DNA from 3 places in the Salinicola lusitanus genome. Region 3 is predicted to be linked to each of the others. Evidence: predicted binding sites of a transcription regulator. Region 3 holds the regulator's gene; each other region holds the start of a gene.

Region 1 (6,383 bases), 1.0 Mb from region 3:
GGAAAGCGCTGACCGACAAGCTGGGCGACAAGATCCAGTTGGTCGGTGACGACCTTTTCGTCACCAACACCCGGATATTGAAGCGGGGTATCGACGAGAAGATCGGCAACTCGATCCTGATCAAGTTCAACCAGATCGGCTCGCTCTCCGAGACGCTGGACGCGATCAAGATGGCCCAGGATGCCGGCTTTACCGCGGTGATCTCACATCGCAGCGGCGAGACCGAAGACACCACCATCGCCGATCTCGCCGTGGGCACCGCCGCCGGCCAGATCAAGACCGGCTCGCTGTGCCGCTCCGATCGTGTCGCCAAGTACAACCGCCTGCTGGTGATCGAGCAGGAACTGGGTGACAAGGCCGCCTACCCGGGGCTGAAGGCGATAAAAGGGCAGTAATGTCTGCCTGATCGATTGAAACGCAAGAAGGCCGCTCATCGAGCGGCCTTCTTGCGTTCTTCGGCAGCGAGTGTCCGATTTGCGTAATAGCAGATCAGCGTTCGAGCAGCTCGATCTTGTTGGGCTTGCCATCCCACTCCTTGGCGTCTTCCGGCGGATCCTTCTGCTCGGCGATGTTGGGCCACACTTCGGCGAGCTCGGCATTGAGCTCGATGAACTGCCGCTGGCCCTCGGGCAGCTCGTCTTCCGAGAAGATCGCTTCGGCGGGGCATTCCGGTTCACAGAGGGCACAGTCGATGCACTCGTCGGGGTGAATGACGAGGAAATTGGGCCCCTCGTAGAAACAGTCCACCGGGCAGACTTCGACGCAGTCGGTGTATTTGCACTTGATGCAGTTCTCGGTGACGACGAACGTCATGGGTGTTCTCTCCTGATTGACGGCCCGGCCAGGCGACGCGTTTTGCCACAGCCCTAAGTCAAAGCTCTATGTCACAGCTCTTGGTCACGGTGCTGGCGGATATGAGACGTTGTTGAAATCACCGATTTCACGGTGCCGCCGCGTGCTGCGCGAATGGCGCCATATTTTAGGCGGCTGGCGCCAGCTCCGGCAAGCCGCCACGTGGAACATCGAGGAATGGCGTTATAGCTTCCTCGTCGCTCAGCGTTGATCGCGCCAGGCATAGAGCAGATCCAGCGCCGCCCGCGGTGTCAGCGAGTCGACGTCGAGCGACTCCAGTGCTTCGAGCACCGGATGCGGTGTCGCGGCGAACAGGTCCGCCTGCTGCGGTCCCGTCGGTTGGGCGTGCATGCCCGACATCTCCGGCATCGCGGCAGGCTGCTCGAGACTGGCCAGCTTGTCGCGGGCGCGGGCAATCACGCTCTGGGGCACGCCGGCGAGCTGGGCGACCTGGAGGCCGTAGCTCTGGCTGGCCGGCCCCTCCTCGACGCGGTGCATGAAGACGATCCCGTCGCGGTGCTCCGCGGCGGTGAGATGCACGTTGGCGACGGTCTCCTGCTGTTCGGCCAGTGCGGTCATCTCGAAGTAATGCGTGGCGAACAGGGTGAAGGCACGCTGGCTGGCGAGATGCTCGGCGCTGGCCCAGGCCAGCGAGAGGCCGTCGAAGGTACTGGTGCCGCGGCCGATCTCGTCCATCAGCACCAGGCTCTCGGCGGTGGCGTTGTGGAGGATGCTGGCCGTCTCGGTCATCTCCACCATGAACGTGGAGCGGCCACCGGCCAGGTCGTCGCTGGAGCCGATCCGGGTGAAGATCCGGTCCACCGGGCCGATCTCGGCACTCTCCGCCGGAACGAAACTGCCGGTATGGGCGAGCAGGGCGATCAGCGCCGCCTGACGCATGTAGGTCGACTTGCCGCCCATGTTGGGGCCGGTGATGACCAGCATGCGGCGATCGTCATCGAGGATCAGGTCGTTGGGCACGAACGGGTGCTGGCTGACATGTTCGACCACGGGGTGGCGGCCGCCGAGGATATGGAAACCCGGTGTCTCCGAGAGCCTCGGCCGCACGAAATCCAGGTTCTGGGCGCGTTCGGCAAAGGCGCAGAGCACGTCGAGCGCACCCAGCGAGCGACCGGTGGCCTGCAGCGCGTCGAGTTCGGCATTGAGGGTATCGATCAGGCTTTCGTAGAGCAGCTTCTCCCGCGCCAGCGCACGCGACTTGGCCGACAGCGCCTTGTCCTCGAACTCCTTGAGCTCGGGGATGATGAAGCGCTCGGCGTTCTTCAGCGTCTGGCGACGGATGTAGTCCGCCGGCACCTCGCGGGCCTGGGCGCGCGGGATCTCGATGTAGTAGCCGTGAACCCGGTTGTAGCCGACCTTGAGGCCGGACAGGCCGGTGCTTTCGCGCTCACGAAGCTCGAGCTGGACCAGGTAGTCGCCGGCATGCTCGGCCAGGCCGCGATACTCGTCGAGTTCGGCATCGAAACCTTCGCGGATGACCCCGCCATCCCGGATCACCACCGGCGGGTTGTCGATCAGTGCCTGGGTCAGGGTGGCGGCCAGTTCGGGATAGGGATGGATATGGCGGGCGAGGTCGTCCAGTGCGCTTTCGCCCTCGATACGCTCGAGGTCGGCCTGCAGTGTCGGCAGCACGTTGAGCGCGTCGCGCAGGCGGGCCAGATCCCGGGGCCGGGCGCTGCGCAGTGCCACGCGGGCCAGTATCCGCTCGACATCGCCAACCTCCTTGAGTGGCTCGCGGATCAGCAGGTACTGGTCGGCGTCGAGCAGCAGTTGTACCGCTGCCTGGCGGGCACCGATCTGATGCCGGTCACGCAGTGGCCGATTGAGCCAGCGCTTGAGCAGACGCGACCCCATCGGCGTGACGGTCGTGTCGAGCACGCTGGCCAGGGTGTTGTCGCCGCTGCCGCCGAGGTTGATGTCGATCTCGAGATTACGGCGGCTGGCGGCATCGATCACCACCGATTCGTCACGGCTCTCGACGCTCAGCGCGGTGACGTGGGGCAACCGGGAACGCTGAGTGTCCCTGGCGTAGTCGACCAGCACTCCGGCGGCGACCAGCGCGGTTTCGAGGTGGGTGCAGCCGAAGCCCCTGAGATCCGCGACCTCGAACTGGTCGCACAGCAGGCGATTGGCCGTTTCCAGGTCGAAATGCCAGTCGTTCTGACGTTTCAGGCCGCGCCGCTCCGTCAGCGACGGCGGGAGGTCGAGGCTTTCGGCGATCAGCAGTTCGGCGGGCTGCAGGCGATGAATCTCGGCCAGCATGTCGGCCTCGCCATCGATCTCGAGCACGCTGAAGCGGCCGCTGGAAAGTTCCAGCCAGGCAATGCCCCAGCGTTCGCCGGTGCGATGGAGGGCGACCAGCAGGTTGTCGCGGCTGGCATCGAGCAGCGCTTCGTCGAGCAGCGTTCCCGGTGTGACGATGCGCACGACGCGGCGCTCCACCGGCCCCTTGGCCGTGCTCGGATCGCCGATCTGCTCGCAGATGGCCACCGACTGACCGGACTTGACCAGGCGCGCCAGGTAGGACTCGACGCTATGGTAGGGAATACCCGCCATGGGGATCGGCTTGCCGGCCGACTGGCCACGGGCCGTCAGCGTGATGTCGAGCAGTTGCGAAGCCCGCTTGGCGTCGTCGTAGAAAAGCTCATAGAAATCGCCCATCCGGTAGAAGAGCAGTACATCCGGATGCTCGCGCTTGATCTTGAGATACTGCGCCATCATTGGCGTATGCTGGGTGCTCTTGCTGGAGGCCGCGTCCTGCATGGGTTTCAGGGTTACTCCGTTTTTCTGTGGGGCATCAATGGGGTAAAAGCGCCGCGTCTCGGCATCTCGATCCAGATGCGCTCGGCCTCGGACTGGCTCTCGGTGTCGATCCCTTTCGTATGGACCTTCACCAGCATCGAGTCGTCCTTGTGCCCCGTCTGCTTTGCGATGAGGGCAAGGTTACCACGCGGTGGCTGGGTCCGGCACCGCGCGACGCGGCGGTCGCCTTAGAGGGGATCATGCATCAGGTGTAGTGATTTCAGCCTGAGTGCCCGCCGATAACTCGTTACAGTGTGTGAAATCGGCACTCGAGGACTCACATATGGCCCGGTTGGTGCTCAACCACCTCAGCGATTCCACGTATCGCCTGTTGGCTATCGAAGCCAACAAGCGCAACGTGAATCTCAGCGAACTGGCCGTCGTGCTGCTGGAGATCGCCGTCGCCGAACTGGCGGCGCGTCATCCGGCGATGATCCCCCCGGATCGGGATCCCCGCGAACCGGACTGAACCGCCTCCCGCCGTCGCCTTGCCCCGTCAGGGCGTGCTCGACCCTTCGCGATACCAGACATCCTCACAGCACTTCCGCAACCATTGCACGACCCAGGATTCTCCGCATACTGAATGACGGTCGGTTTTCCGTTGGTGCTCGGTCGCTGCTATCCGGAGAGTGAAGGTCGGCGAGCGGGACGAGCCCTGAGAGAGGAAGTTGTCATGACGAACGCGTCGATACCGCGTCAGGATGCCGAATCGGATTGCGAGGCGCTCTCCCGGCGCCTGGGGGAGGCCTGTCTGGCCCAGGACATCCGGCTGACCACGGCGGAATCCTGTACCGGCGGCGGCGTGGCCAGCGCCATCACGGCGATCGCCGGCAGCTCCGCCTATTTCGAGACCGGCTACGTGACCTATGCCAACGCGGCCAAGCGGCGCCTGCTGGGAGTGTCCCAGGCCACCTTGGAGACCCATGGCGCTGTCAGCGAGCAGACCGTCAGGGAGATGGTCATCGGCGCCTGCCGCGACAGCGGGGCCGATCTCGGTGTCTCGGTCAGCGGCGTCGCCGGCCCGGCAGGGGGCAGCCCGGACAAGCCCGTGGGTACGGTGTGGTTCGCCTGGGGCAACCAGCACCATCAGCGGGTGGAGCGTCATCACCTGCCGGGCGATCGTCGGCAGGTCCGTGAGGCGGCGGTTGCCGTGGCGCTGTCGGGGCTGGTCGAGTCGGTGACGGAAGGTCGGCCCGGCGGGCCTCGGCGATGACAGAGTCGTCGACGTCCGACGCTTCGCGACGGCAGGATTGAAAATCTTCGGCGGGGGATAGGCGAGAGCGCTTTTTTTCGCCATACTACTGTCTAACCATACAGTACGTGAGCCGAGCGCCGTGATCGGCGCTGCCCCGCCTCACTTCGTGCATCCATAGGAGACGTTCATGGCACAGGACGAAAACCGCAGCAAGGCACTCAATGCGGCACTGTCGCAGATCGATCGTCAATTCGGCAAAGGCACCGTGATGCGCTTGGGCGACACCCCGCGTACCGCGATCCCGGTGGTGTCGACAGGGTCTCTGGGCCTGGATATCGCGCTGGGTGTGGGCGGGTTGCCCTATGGTCGTGTGGTCGAGATCTTCGGTCCGGAGTCCTCGGGCAAGACGACCCTGACGCTGTCGGTGATCGCCCAGGCCCAGAAGGACGGCAAGACCTGCGCCTTCGTCGATGCCGAGCACGCCCTCGACCCGAGCTACGCCGAAAAACTGGGAGTCGATCTCGACGAGCTGCTAGTCTCCCAGCCCGATACCGGCGAGCAGGCTCTCGAGATCTGCGACATGCTGGTACGCTCCGGTGGCGTCGACGTCATCATCATCGATTCCGTGGCGGCGCTGACGCCGCGGGCGGAGATCGAAGGGGAGATGGGCGATTCCCACGTCGGCCTCCAGGCGCGCCTGATGTCCCAGGCACTGCGCAAGATCACCGGCAACATCAAGAACGCCAACTGCATGGTGGTGTTTATCAACCAGATTCGCATGAAGATCGGCGTGATGTTCGGCAGCCCCGAGACCACGACCGGGGGCAACGCGCTGAAGTTCTACTCCAGCGTGCGCCTCGACATTCGCCGCATCGGTTCGGTCAAGCAGGGCGACGAGGTCACCGGCAACGAAACCCGGGTCAAGGTGGTGAAGAACAAGGTGGCGCCGCCGTTCCGCCAGTCCGAGTTCCAGATCCTGTATGGCAAGGGTATCTACCATGCCGGTGAGGTGATCGATCTTGGCGTGCAGTGCAACCTGGTCGACAAGGCGGGGGCCTGGTACAGCTACAAGGGCAGCAAGATCGGCCAGGGCAAGGCCAACGCCGCCCAGTATCTCGAGGAGCATCCCGAGGTGATGACCGAGATCGAGACGCAGATCCGGGCCCAGCTGCTCGCGGTGCCGGCGACCAAGGAGAAGGAGCCCGAAGCGGCTGTCGCCGAGGGCGATGATGCCGGTGATACGCTGCTGTAAGCCGCTATCGATGGAGGCGGGGGGATTGATGGCTGAGCGTAACGGCGTCCTCTGTCATGAGGAGACCTCTCGTGATGAGGTCTCTCGTGACGAAGCCCTCCGGGAGCTCTCTCCCAGAGACGTTGCCATTCGGATCCTGGCTCGGCGCGAATATGCTCGTGCCGAGCTGGAGACGCGAATGAGCGCGAAGGGCCTGGACAGCGCGGATATTCGACAGGCGCTGGACGACCTGGCGAGGGAGGGGCTTCAATCCGATGCCAG
Region 2 (6,383 bases), 970 kb from region 3:
ATGGGCGGAAAGGGGGTTGCGCTTGTACATGGCGTTTCTCCTGTCGGTTCTTGCGTTGTTGCTCTTGTCGGTGACGCTCGTGAGCTGTGTCGAATCGGACCTGCCACTACCTTTCAGCGCCACTGGCGGAAGCCGCGGCGATGAAATTTCAGACGCCCGCCTTGCGTGCCTGGTCAGCCATGCGCGCGGCGAGCAGCAACGCCTGTCGGGAGGCGCCCAGATCGGCGATGCCGCGACCGGCAATGTCATAGGCCGTTCCGTGAGCCGGCGTGCAGACCGGGAACGGGAGACCACCGAGCATCGTCACGCCGCTGTCGAATCCCATCATCTTCATCGCGATCTGCCCCTGGTCGTGGTACATGGTCAGTACCGCGTGGAAGCCCTCTTTCACCGCGCGGAGGAAGACGGTGTCGGCGGGGAAGGGGCCTTCGACCTCCAGCCCCTGTTCGCGGGCGCGCCGGATCGCCGGCTCGATGATGTCGATCTCCTCCATGCCGAAGCTGCCGCCGTCGCCGGCGTGAGGGTTGAGGCCGGCGACGGCGATGCGTGGACGGTCATGCCCGGCCTGCTGCAGGCAGCGATGGGTCAGCGTCAGCTCGTCGATGATCGACTCCGGGCTCAGGGCGGCGGCGACGTCTTTCAGCGGGATGTGGGAGGTGACCCGCGCATTCCAGACCGATTCGAGAATATTGAATTCACGAGCCTTGCCGTCGAAGCCGATGGCATCCGCCACGAAGCGAATCTCGTCGTCATAACCGGGGTTGGCATAGCGCATCGCCTTCTTGTTGAACGGCGTGAAGCAGACCGCGTCGACCCGACCGTCGTGGGCCAGCGCGAGCGCGTGACGGAAGTTGGCCGAAGCGAATTCACCGCCGGCCGGAGTCGCCTCGCCCGGATCGACATCTTCCGGCGCCAGGTTGGCAAGATCGAGAAATGCCGGTGTGCTCGCAAGATCGGCAAGCGGGCTCTGCTCGTCGATCGCGTCTAGCGTCGGCGAGAGACCGGCGGTGCGGGCACCTTCGTCGAATATTCGACGGTCGCCGATGATGACCAGGCGTGCGGCTCGCTTGACGGTCTCGTCTGCGGCCAGCCTGGCTGTCAGCTCTGGGCTGATGCCGGCGGGATCGCCCATGGCCAGGGCGATGATCGGCAACTCGGGCGCGGCTTTGCGCGATGATGAAGGCGTCATGGTATCTCCTGATTCTTCGAGGCGGAGTGCCTGCTTGAGAGGAGATTGCGCTCAAAACCAAAATGTATACATTATACGTTGGTATTGAGGTGAAGGTGTCGGCTAGCGCAGTATGATGGCAGCACGCTTTTCGGCTGAGCCGGGTCGCGCAGGGACGGCTCAGGGCTGAATCGAGACATTGCAGGCGCCTATTTCGACCAACGGTTCCCTACCCATGAAGAGATCAGCCATGTCCGACACGACATCGCCACGTTCCGCGATTGCCAGGCACTCGCTTCACGATGCGATCACCAGCCATCTCCGTGACATGATCATCGAGGGTGAGCTCGAGCCGGGGAAACGGATCTACGAAGGTCCACTTTGCGAACGGCTCGGCGTCTCGCGGACGCCTCTACGAGAGGCGCTTCGCTATCTGGCCAGTGAGGGGTTGGTGGAACTGACGCCACAGCGTGGCGCCTCGGTTCGACGTTTCTCGGCAAAGGACATCCAGGACATGCTGGTATTGATCCGTACGCTCGAGGAGCTGGCAGGGCGCTTGGCCTGTACCGAAGCGAGCGACGAGGAGATTGCGGGGGTGCGCGCGCTGCACAACGAGATGCTGGTTCACTATCGCGAAGGAAACCGGCTCGACTATTACAAGACGAACCAGCGCATTCACTCCGCCATCGTGGCGCTGAGTCACAATGACTCGCTGGTTCAGGTTCATGGTTCACTTCAATCGAAACTCAAGCGAGTTCGATTCATCGGGCACGAGGGCGAGGAGAAGTGGGCGGCAGCCGTTGCCGAGCATGAATCGATGATCGACTCTCTCGAGCGACGGGATGCGCCTGCCTTGGTAACGGCATTGAGTGAGCATCTCGAGCACGCCTGGGAGCGGGTGCGTGACGTCGTCTAGCGGGTGCGCTGAAGCCACGGAATCGTGTCAACAAGCGGGATAGATATACAAGAGCAGTTCTATTTTGTCGGCAATGTCTTACAAAAAAATCAGATCATTGGCTCTATTTCCCTCCCAGGGGAGAAGATAAAATCGAGATTCGTTGTAGATCCTTGGTTCCCCGACTTCGGTCGGGGATTTTTTTGACGCTGATTAATGATGTCCCCGATCCCTTTTCTTACGTTTCGCCACTACCTGTTCAGTCGGTTAGTGTGTTTTATCGTTACAAATCTCTACTAAACAACCCCTTAATAATTAACGCACGTTAATTTTAAAATCCTCTTTATTGGTGCAGTCTCAAGGTTATCCCTTGGAAGACTCGTACCTTCCACGGCGTGACGATTGAGCTTTTCACTGGTGGCCAAGGAAGATATCACGGTATTCACCAAGGACGGCTGCGCCAGGGAATCGGGGGCCACTCCCCCGGGCCGTCAGCTGGCCAGGCGCAAGCTGATCGAGAGCCCGGTCTTCCTCAGGAGGGCCGGGCTCTCTCTTGTCCGCCGTTGATGCACGACCGGGATGGACGGCAGCGAAATACAGGCTTGCAAAGGCCAAGTTCCCGGACTTACGATCTAGCCCGTGGCGGGTGTAGCTCAATGGTAGAGCAGAAGCTTCCCAAGCTTAAGACGAGGGTTCGATTCCCTTCACCCGCTCCATTTCAGTAATCAGACACGTCCGAAAATATCCCTCTATCGCCCTCCAGCCCGCACGGTGACTGGGCTAATCCGTTCGAATACGTCCAGACATCAACGCGGGTAGCCACGATCCTCTTGTATGGCCAGGTCTCAGCCATGCATGGAAGCTGGGGTGAAACGCGATCAGCTCGAGCGGCACCCGCTGGCGGATACCGCACTCGCCAAGCTCGAACCGGAATCTTGAGAGTATCGCGAAAGTCTCGATCTCGATCGCCACTATTTCGTATCGCCGCCTCCGGCCGGAAGCGGTGGGGCTCGGTCCAGTGAGCCGGCCACCGGCCGATCACCTGGATGGGGCTCGGCGGGCCCGTGCTCGGGCGCAAGAGGCGATCGTGTGACGTTCGGACCCGGCGTCGTTCGAGCTAGTCCTGCGCGGGCGGCAGCAAGCTCGCGCGGGCCTCGCCGGTGGCGAGAGAGCTCGAGTAGGGCGGCGCGCCCGGGTCGGCCTGGACGATACCGACAAAGGTGGTCATGACGCCGCTTCCGTTTCCGCCGCGTTCCAGGTGACCAGCGCCTCGGCGGCGCCGACACGATTGACCGAGACGTCTTCCAGTTCCTCGAATTCGTTGAGCATACGCTCCCAGGCGACGGGATCGTCCTCGTCGAAGCGGTAGACAGTGACAGCATACTGCTCACGATCGCGCGCCCGGGCGATCTGTCGCTGGATGCGGCGGGTCAACTGCTGATACGACGCGGCGGCTTTGAACTGTGCGGACATGACAGCGTGCTCCCTGAGATTGCTGGATATATGTACAGTATCAGGCAAGAGTCATCAAGTAGGCAAGTCGCTCGAATTGCTTACAGTCAGGCCCTCTTCAGGAAGATTCTCCAGCGGAAACCGCTAATCCCTGTGGCCAATGGGCTAGGGGACAGAGGATTGAAGGCCCATCGTGGCGATGGGCCGAAGGTAAGAGACTACATCTGTTCGTTTTGGGCGCCAGAGCCTTTGCGCGCTTTGCCGAGAGAGGGCTCCTGGCCCTCCGGCTCCGGCTGCTGACGTGTGGAGTACTCCGCTCGGCCGTCTAGCGACGGACCCGTGTTCCAGCGCCCCTCAGGCGCCTTCTTGTCGGTCAGGGTGTTGAGGTAGTAGTAGGAGTGCTCTGTCGCTTCGTGAGCCTCGGGGGTGGAGTTTGGAATCGGCAAATTCTTCTCGAGTCCGCCCAGCTCTTCGATCACCGCTAGCCACTGCTGTTGATGATAGGTGTCACGGGCGATGAGGAACGAGAGAAAGTCCTTCATGCCCTTGTCGTCGGTCCAATTGTAGAGCCGCGAGGCCAGGACGCGGCCACCGGATTCCGCAGCAACGTTGGCCATCATGTCCGCGGCGATGTTGCCGGTCGCATAGACATGGCTCATGTCGAACGGTACGCCGTTGGCATTGACCGGCATTGCCGACAGCCCGGACGACAGCAGGTGGCGCGGATTGGCGCCGCCGAGTATCGCGTTGATGATGGGGTCCTTGGCCGACTCCTCCTGATAGGAGACTGGGGCACCTTCCAGGTTGAGCGCGACGGCGTGGCCGAGCATCTCGATATGCGAGAGTTCTTCCGTTGCCGTCGACATGAGCAAGTCGCGGATGCGGTCATCGCCGCGTGCTCCCATGGCCTGGAAGAAGTACTGCATCGCAACGCGGATCTCGCCCTCGACCCCGCCGATCGCTTGCTGCAAAAGCATCGCGAACTGGGGATCGGGCGCGTCGACCTTTACGGGGTACTGAAGCTTCGATGAATGCTGGAACATGATGTTCTCCGCAGATGTTGGACCGCGAAATCGCGGCCACGCTGTGAGGCTAAATCAATGCGGAGGAGAGGCTCCCAACATACGTTAAGCTCGAGTGCCATTGGTGCTTTGTCTTCCACGAGGGAGGAGCTACTTCACGTCAACTCCTGTCCTGGGCCCGGCTCGGGCCCAGGACACGGCGAGTGAAGCAGGACGAGAAGGCCGAACCGCGTAGCTGAGAGACTTGCTGCCGGTCACAGCGAAAGGCACAACATCGGCTATTCTCAGGGAGTTATCTTGGCCCAATCCTCTGATGTGAACTTGCTTATGACCCGCTCAATTTCGCCGAACGATTTGCTGATCCGAAGGCTGCAAAGTATTCATCCCGTGTCGAATGAAGAGATCCGAGCGCTTAGAGATTTGCCCTTGGAGATAGCCTCGCTGGAACCGGGTCACGACATCGTGCGCATGGGAGAGCGGCCCACGCAGTGCTGCGTGGTGATCGAGGGCTTTACCTGCATCTACAAACTGACGTCCGACGGCGGGCGTCAGATCATGGCAATCCATGTCCCGGGGGATATCCCCGATATTCAGAGCCTGCACCTTGGGGTGATGGATTTTGGCCTCGCTCCGATCAGTTCCTGCACCGTGGGCTATATCCCCCACGAGAAGATACAGCAAGTGTGCGATACCTACCCTCGGTTGGGGGTCGCCCTGTGGCGCGAGACGTTGATCGACGCGGCCATATACAGAGACTGGATGCTCAACATTGGTCAGCGTGAAGCCTTTGGAAGGGTAGCGCATCTGGTCTGTGAACTGATGATGCGTCTCAAAGCGGTAGGCCTTACGGAAGGGAGCTCCTTCAAGTTTCCAGTCACTCAAGCGAATCTGGCCGATGCCTTTGGCATCAGCTCAGTCCACATGAGTCGAGTCTACGGGATGCTCGCCAAACAGGGACTTCTCCTGGTGACTCGAACTCATATCACCGTGCTCGACTGGGACGAGCTCCAGGAGGCGGGTGACTTCGATCCCACCTACCTTCATCTCGAAAGGAACGCACCAGCGTAAAGGAGAGTGCGATGCGCGGCGGGGAGCACCTCGACGATGTCGATCCTTTTTTCCCGAGACCCGAGGGAAAGGCTGCGACGGTGATGCGATGGGTGGCTGGACGAAAAAAGCCGCTCATGGTGAGCGGCCGAAGGGAACAGTACGAAAGCGAGTGTCGGTTCAAGCTGCGGAGGCTACCGCCCGCGTCCACGCCTGATCGCGGGACAGCTCGATAAGCAGTTCCAGCGACTGACTCAGGGTGTGCATGCGGTGGTTGCGTGAGGCGAAGGCGAATTGGTGATCACAGGTGCCAAGGAACTCGCCACACTCCAGGCATTTGATCTCGTCCCAGTCTCTGGCGGTATCGTTTGAGGCTGCTTCGTGATGCCCGCAGCGTGGGCAGGAAATCTCGTGTTTCATGATGGCCATCCTTGGCTTTCTGCTGGCCGGTCTTCCTGACCGGTCGATGTCTGGGAGATGCTCCTGAACTGGGCCCCGAGGCCCGACCTTCCGTCGGCGATCCGTGCCGACGAAAGCATCATGGCATGACGGGAAAAACTGTACAAGATTTGATGTTGTGTACAGGAAATGGATTTCAGACATGTCGGACTACAAGCAGCGCGAGTGGGTCAAATGGAAGTGGGGCGACAACTGGGCGGAAGGTCAGGTGACCCGGAAGTACCAGGAGAAGGTCACCAGGAAACTGCAGGGCAGCGAGGTGACGAGGAAAGGGACCAAGCAAATGCCGGCGTATCTGATCAAGCAGGAGGACGGTACTAGGGTGTTGAAACTGCATTCC
Region 3 (6,383 bases):
GCGGCGGCCGAAGCCGACAGCGTGGTACTGGCGCGATACATGCAGATTCTGCCACCCGATCTCTGCCAGCGGTACGCCGGGCGAGTCATCAATATCCACCACAGCTTCCTGCCGTCGTTCGCCGGGGCCAAGCCTTACCACCAAGCCTTCGAGCGTGGCGTCAAGCTGATCGGTGCCAGCTGCCACTACGTCACCGAGGAGCTCGACGCGGGGCCGATCATCGAACAGGACATCCAGCGCGTGTCGCATTGCCATACACCCCAGGACCTGGTGCGGCTGGGGCGCGATGTGGAAAAGGCCGTGCTCGCGCGTGGATTGCGATGGCATCTACAGGATCGCGTGCTCATTCACGGCAACAAGACGGTGGTGTTCTCCTGATCCGCGCCACCTGACGTTCAAGGCGTCGCCGGTTGGTCGCCGTCGAACAGGCCCAACTGGCGCTGCTCCTGCTCCGGCACCAGCCGCACGCCGACACCCAGCAGCCTGACCGGGCGCTCGCCTCGTCGCCATGCGCTCTCCAGCAGCTCATGGAAGCGCGCGTCGATGATGCCGCGAGCCCCCGTTTCCTGCGTGGTGCTGGAGAAGTCGTCGAAGCGTACTTTGACGAACTGCTTGGCAATGGCAGGATCGCCATGGCGGGCGACGCGATCGTGGAGTTTCTCGATCAGGGGCTCGAGCGCGCCGTGACAGTCACTCAGGTGGGGCAGGTCGCGGTCATAGGTGGTCTCGACGCTGACGGATTTGCGTTCACGCGAGACATTGACCGGACGGTCGTCGATGCCGTGCGCCAATTCGTGCAGACGGCGTCCGAACTTGCCGAACTGATCCAGCAGCTTGTCCATCGACTGGGCCCGGAGATCGGCACAACTGGCGATCCCCAAGGTATCGAGCTTGGTTGCCGTCGCCGGCCCGACGCCATGGAGTTTCCTGACCGGCAAGTCGGTAATGAACGACTCCATCTCCGTCGGCGGGATCACAAACAGGCCGTCGGGTTTGTCCCAGTCGCTGGCGATCTTGGCAAGGAACTTGTTGGGGGCGACGCCGACCGAGATGACGATGCCCGTTCTCGCCAGGGCTTCGTCCTTGAGCCAGCGAGCCATCCAGGTGGCGCTGCCCCGGAATCGGGTGACTTCGGTCACGTCGAGGTAGGCTTCATCGAGAGAGAGTGGCTCGACCAGCGGTGTCAGTTCGTGAAAGATCGCCTGGATCTGCTGCGATACTTCCCGATACTTGTTGAAGTCGGGCGGCAGCAGCTTCAACTCGGGACACAGACGCAGCGCTCGCGCCGTGGGCATGGCGGAGTGCACGCCGAATTGCCGCGCCGGGTAGTTGCAGGTAGCGATCACCCCCCGTCGCTCGGCACTTCCGCCGATCGCCAGCGGCGTATTCGCGAGCGACGGATCGTCGCGCATCTCCACGGCCGCGTAGAAGCAGTCGCAGTCGGCGTGCAGAATCTTGCGCATGGCGCCGGGCGATAGCCTCAGTGAAGGCCGGTGCCGTTGCCACCGCGAATGACGCCAACGCCGAGTCCCTCGATCTCCAGGTGCTGATGCTTCAGATCGATCACGATGGGCTCGAAGTCCGCATTCTCGGCGATGAGCGTGACCCGGCTACCCTGGCGCTGGAAGCGCTTGACGGTGACGTCGTCTTCCAGCCTTGCCACGACGATCTGGCCGTTGCGAATCTCCTGGGTGCGGTGAACGGCGAGCAGGTCGCCGTCGAAGATTCCGGCGTCCTTCATCGACAGTCCGCGAACCCGGAGCAGGTAGTCGGCGCTGGGCGTGAAATAGTCGGCCGGGAGGGGGCAGTATCGGTCGATGTGTTCGGTGGCCAGAATCGGGCTGCCCGCAGCGACGCTGCCGATCACCGGCAAGCCCTCGGCAGCGGCTTCGGCGGGCTCGGCTTCCTGCCCGCTGGTGGGCAGTCGGATCCCGCGGGAGGTGCCGGGTATCATGCGGATGACGCCCTTGCGGTCCAGCGCGCGCAAGTGCTCCTCGGCGGCGTTGGGGGAGCGGAACCCCAGCGCGCGGGCGATTTCGGCTCGTGTCGGCGGGTAGCCGAATTCGCCCATCGTCTTGACGATGAAATCATAGACGTTCTGCTGTCGTGCGGTGAGCGGTCGCGCCATCGGTCTCTCCCGGGCCTTGAGGGTCAATCAGGCGATTTGGGGCCTGCTTGGATTGCCAGGCGTTATCCAACTGGACATGGATCGGATTGGGTGGCGTCCGATCCGCAGCCAGGCGTGTTCATGCATACAGGCTGGAATTGTATCCAGTCGTTGGCGATGAGGGAAGTCTTTCGCGCCCGGACTGGGAGACCCGGAACTCCAGGTCCGACGAAATGCTCGATTGTGTGGCTTGTGTGGGAATGATTAGAATCATAATCGTTCTAAGTCGTTGTTCTCAGGCACGAGGTATGACATGGCCCGACCCGACACCGTTACTCGTATTCTCGATACGGCGGAGGTCCTTTTTGCCGAAAAGGGGTTCGCTGAAACCTCGCTGCGCAACATCACGACCCGGGCCAAGGTCAATCTGGCGGCGGTGAATTATCATTTTGGGTCCAAGAAAGCGTTGATCCAGGCCGTGTTTGCCCGCTATCTCGATCCCTTCTCGGAGCGGCTGAATCTGGCGCTGGATGGGCTGGAGGCTCGCTACCGGAACGGGGGCGTGCCACTCGAGGTACTGCTGGAGCAGCTTGCCACCAGCGTTCTGGAGGTGCCCGCCGAACGTAACAGCCTCAAGGTCTTCATGAAGCTGCTGGGGTTGGCCTATACGCAGGCCCAGGGACATCTGCGGCGCTACATCCAGGAGCACTACGGGGAGACGTTCCACCGTTTCGTCCGCTGCCTGCGACTGGCGACGCCGGACCTGCCGGATGCCGAGCGATTCTGGCGACTCCATTTCATGCTGGGCACGGTGATCTTCACCCTGTCCGGACTGGATGCGCTGAGGGATATCGCCGACAGCGAGTATCAGGAACACATGTCGGTCAGGGAGCTGATCCGCCACCTTCGTCCGGTCGTGGTGGCCGGCATGCAGGCGCCGCTGCCTGCGTCCCTCGAGAAGGTCGGTTCGGCTGTCGAGTGAGAGGATGACTCCTGGCACCCTCGGCCTCTGTCATGGGAACCCACTGTCGTCTAGAATCGGGCGCTCAATGGTCTCAGGTGTTAGCTATGACTCAACCTCTCGGCCCGGTCATGCTGGATGTCGAAGGCACCCAGTTACGTGACGAAGAGCGCCAGTTGATCTCGCGAGCGGAGGTCGGTGGTGTCTTGCTGTTTGCCAGGAACACCCCGGACGTCGCCACGACCCAGGCGTTGATCGGCCAGATTCGCGAGTGTCGCCCCGATATCCTGGTTGCGATCGATCAGGAAGGTGGTCGGGTGCAGCGCTTGAAGGAGGGCGTGACGCAGATACCGCCCATGGCGGTACTGGGCCACCACTTCGCGGAGTCCCCCGAGTCGGCATTGACCCTGACCCAGGACGCCGGCTGGCTGCTGGGCATGGAGATGGCCGCTTGCGGGTTCGATCTGAGTTTCGCGCCTGTGCTCGATCTCGACGACGACCAGTCGCCCGCCATCGGGTCGCGAAGTTTCTCGCCGGATCCGGAGGTGGTCGCCGTGCTGGCGGGCGCCTTCATCGAGGGGCTCCACGAAGCGGGCATGGTCGCTGTCGGCAAGCACTTTCCCGGCCACGGGGGAGCGCGGCAGGACTCTCATTTCGGGGTTGCCGAGGATCCGCGCTCCCTGGCGGAGCTGCGCGAGCACGACCTGGTGCCTTTCGCCAGGCTCGCCACCAAGCTGGATGGCATCATGCCGGCTCACGTCATCTACTCCGCGTTCGACGATCGGCCCGCCGGGTTCTCTCCCAGCTGGCTCGGGATGCTGCGCGAGGAGCTCGGTTTCAAGGGCGCCATCTTCTCGGATGATCTGACCATGGCGGCGGCGCACGCCGCCGGGTCACCCAGCGAGCGGGCCGAAGCGGCCTGGGGGGCCGGTTGCGACATGGCCGTCATCTGCAATGCTCCCGCAGCAGCACGCGAGATCGTCGCGGCCTGTGAGGGGCGCCAGGCCCAGCGTGTCGCCAAACTGCGTTACGCCCGCGCCCGCCCCACGCTGGCGTCGCTCGCCGCGATCTCCCGCTGGCGGCGCACCCACGTCCGTCTCGAATCGCTCAACGAGTCCGAATGACGGGTAGAGACCCTCTGTTTTCCCGCGACGGCCGGTGATGACCCTGGCCGTCGCTCTTTCCATGGTGAACCGTAGACGATGAATCAACCCCCCTCGATCGACGCCCTGAGCTCGATGCAGGAAGTGATGGACAACGCCGATTGCCTGATCGACCAGGCGCAGGTGGAACAGGCGCTGGACCGCATGGCGGCCGATATCACGAACCAGTTGGGCGACAAGCTGCCGGTCTTCTATTGCGTCATGAACGGCGGCCTGATCACCACCGGACATCTGCTGACGCGGCTCGGTTTTCCGCTGGAAGTCGACTATCTGCACGCTACCCGCTATCGCGGTGGTATCCGCGGCGGTGAGCTGTTCTGGCGAGTGTCGCCGGAGATTCCCATGGCCGGTCGCCATGTCGTGATCGTCGACGACATTCTCGACGAGGGCGCCACGCTGGCGGCCATTCTCGATTACTGCCGCCAGGCTGGCGCGGCGAGCATCTCGACGGCGGTGCTGGTCGACAAGCGACACGATCGCAAGTCGTCGCCGGATCTGAAGGCCGACTACTGCGGCCTGGAGGTCGTCGATCGCTACGTGTTCGGCTTCGGCATGGATTACAAGGGGTACTGGCGTAACGCGCCGGGTATCTTCGCGCCCAAGGGGTTGTGAGCCGACCGCTGATGCTCCGAGTCTCGTTTCAGCCCGCCTAGCGCGGGCTGAAACGTCTCTGCAGGCCGGTTTCGTTCATCATGCGCGTCGAGATCTCTTCGATCGAGAAGCGCGTGGTGTCGATGAACGGAATGTTGTGGCGGCGATAGAGCGCTTCCGCCTGGCCGATCTCCTGCATGCATTGGTCCATCGAGCAGTAACGGCTGTCTGGCCGACGCTCGGTGCGGATGGCCGACAGCCGGCGGGCATCGATGGTCAAGCCGAACAGCTTGTGGCGATGGTTGGCCAGTGACGGCGGGAGGTTGAGAATGCCGTTCTCGTCCAGGTCGTCCTCGGTCAGCGGATAGTTGGCGGCACGGATGCCGAACTGCAGTGCCAGATAGAGCGAGGTGGGCGTCTTGCCGCAGCGGGAGACGCCGATCAGGATGATGTCTGCCTCCTGATACTGATGCGTTCGCGCGCCGTCATCGTTGTCGAGGGCGAAATTGACCGCCTCGATACGATGCATGTAGACATCGTCGCGGCCGATCGCGTGGGTGCGGCCGACGGTATACGTCGAGTGGGTCTCCAGCTCTTCTTCCAGCGGGGCGAGGAAGGTGGAGAAGATGTCGACCTTGAAGGCCGGCGCCTCGGCGACGATGCTGCGGATCGCCTGGTCGACGATGGTGTCGATGACGATGGGACGGATCCCGTCGCGCTCGGCGGTGGACTCGATGATGCCGACCAGCGAACGGGCCTTGTCGAGGGTGTCGATGTAGGGCTTGGTGACCTGGATGAAATCCGTGTTCTCGAACTGTGAGAGCAGGCTGCGACCGAGGGTCTCCGCGGTGATGCCGGTGCCGTCGGAGATGAAGAAGGCGGTGCGGGGCATGGCATTGATCCGTAGATGTCGATCGCCCATTGTCGGCTGAAATCCGCGGCCGGGGCAACTCGTCGTCGGTGGAGAAGTCGCCTCGCCTCGCGGGACTACAGGAATGCGCGAAATGGGCGAATTCCTGTAGAAATACTCCAAACTCTACGCCCTTAAACTTCTGGCTAAGCCGAAAGTCGCCTGTTAGCTTCTGGCCCCATCGAGGCGCAGCGGAGCGCGCCGTTTCATGTGCCACGGTTCATCAGCGGTGGCCGGCCGAGACGATCAGGAGACGACTTTGGAACCATTCATTATCACTTTCGAGCAGTTGGGGATGTCCGATGTCGAGCGCGTCGGTGGCAAGAACGCCTCGCTGGGGGAGATGATCTCCAACCTGGCGGACGCCGGGGTCACCGTGCCCGGCGGTTTCGCCACCACCTCCCATGCCTATCGCGAGTTCCTGGCCCATGACGGCTTGAACGACCGCATCAATGCCGAGCTCTCCAAGCTGGACGTCGACGATACCGAGATGCTGGCCAAGGTGGGCGAGAGGATCCGCCAGTGGGTGATCGATACGCCCTTGCCCCCCGCCTTCGAGGATGCGCTGGGTGATGCCTATCAGACGTTGCAGGCCCGCCATCCCAACCTCAAGGTGGCGGTGCGTTCATCGGCTACCGCGGAGGACCTTCC

Evidence for each region. Region 3 encodes LexA, which represses DNA repair genes until DNA is damaged. Its sites were predicted from a motif close to TACTGTNTANNTANACAGTA; they were not measured.
Region 1: a site for LexA is predicted at 4,975-4,994, ahead of recA (recombinase RecA). Genes of this name have one in related genera too.
Region 2: a site for LexA is predicted at 3,557-3,576, ahead of AAGT95_RS13040 (DUF1654 domain-containing protein). Genes of this name have one in related genera too.

Annotation. Positions count from the first base shown of each region.
Region 1 covers NZ_CP151919.1:131,020-137,402, reverse strand. The annotation lists gene eno (phosphopyruvate hydratase) at 1-395, shown strand, start outside; gene fdxA (ferredoxin FdxA) at 490-813, opposite strand; gene mutS (DNA mismatch repair protein MutS) at 1,054-3,636, opposite strand; gene AAGT95_RS00610 (hypothetical protein) at 3,959-4,144, shown strand; gene AAGT95_RS00605 (CinA family protein) at 4,349-4,888, shown strand; gene recA (recombinase RecA) at 5,058-6,122, shown strand; gene AAGT95_RS00595 (regulatory protein RecX) at 6,250-6,383, shown strand, end outside.
Region 2 covers NZ_CP151919.1:2,901,760-2,908,142, forward strand. The annotation lists gene AAGT95_RS13015 (tripartite tricarboxylate transporter substrate binding protein) at 1-30, opposite strand, end outside; gene AAGT95_RS13020 (4-hydroxythreonine-4-phosphate dehydrogenase PdxA) at 149-1,189, opposite strand; gene AAGT95_RS13025 (GntR family transcriptional regulator) at 1,419-2,084, shown strand; gene AAGT95_RS13030 (hypothetical protein) at 2,466-2,630, shown strand; tRNA gene AAGT95_RS13035 (tRNA-Gly) at 2,706-2,779, shown strand; gene AAGT95_RS13040 (DUF1654 domain-containing protein) at 3,288-3,536, opposite strand; gene AAGT95_RS13045 (manganese catalase family protein) at 3,734-4,558, opposite strand; gene AAGT95_RS13050 (Crp/Fnr family transcriptional regulator) at 4,835-5,605, shown strand; gene AAGT95_RS13055 (hypothetical protein) at 5,765-6,004, opposite strand; gene AAGT95_RS13060 (DUF2945 domain-containing protein) at 6,186-6,383, shown strand, end outside.
Region 3 covers NZ_CP151919.1:3,874,652-3,881,034, reverse strand. The annotation lists gene purU (formyltetrahydrofolate deformylase) at 1-378, shown strand, start outside; gene dinB (DNA polymerase IV) at 396-1,463, opposite strand; gene lexA (transcriptional repressor LexA) at 1,481-2,128, opposite strand; gene AAGT95_RS17510 (TetR/AcrR family transcriptional regulator) at 2,421-3,089, shown strand; gene nagZ (beta-N-acetylhexosaminidase) at 3,176-4,192, shown strand; gene AAGT95_RS17500 (hypoxanthine-guanine phosphoribosyltransferase) at 4,271-4,843, shown strand; gene ppsR (posphoenolpyruvate synthetase regulatory kinase/phosphorylase PpsR) at 4,881-5,714, opposite strand; gene ppsA (phosphoenolpyruvate synthase) at 6,028-6,383, shown strand, end outside.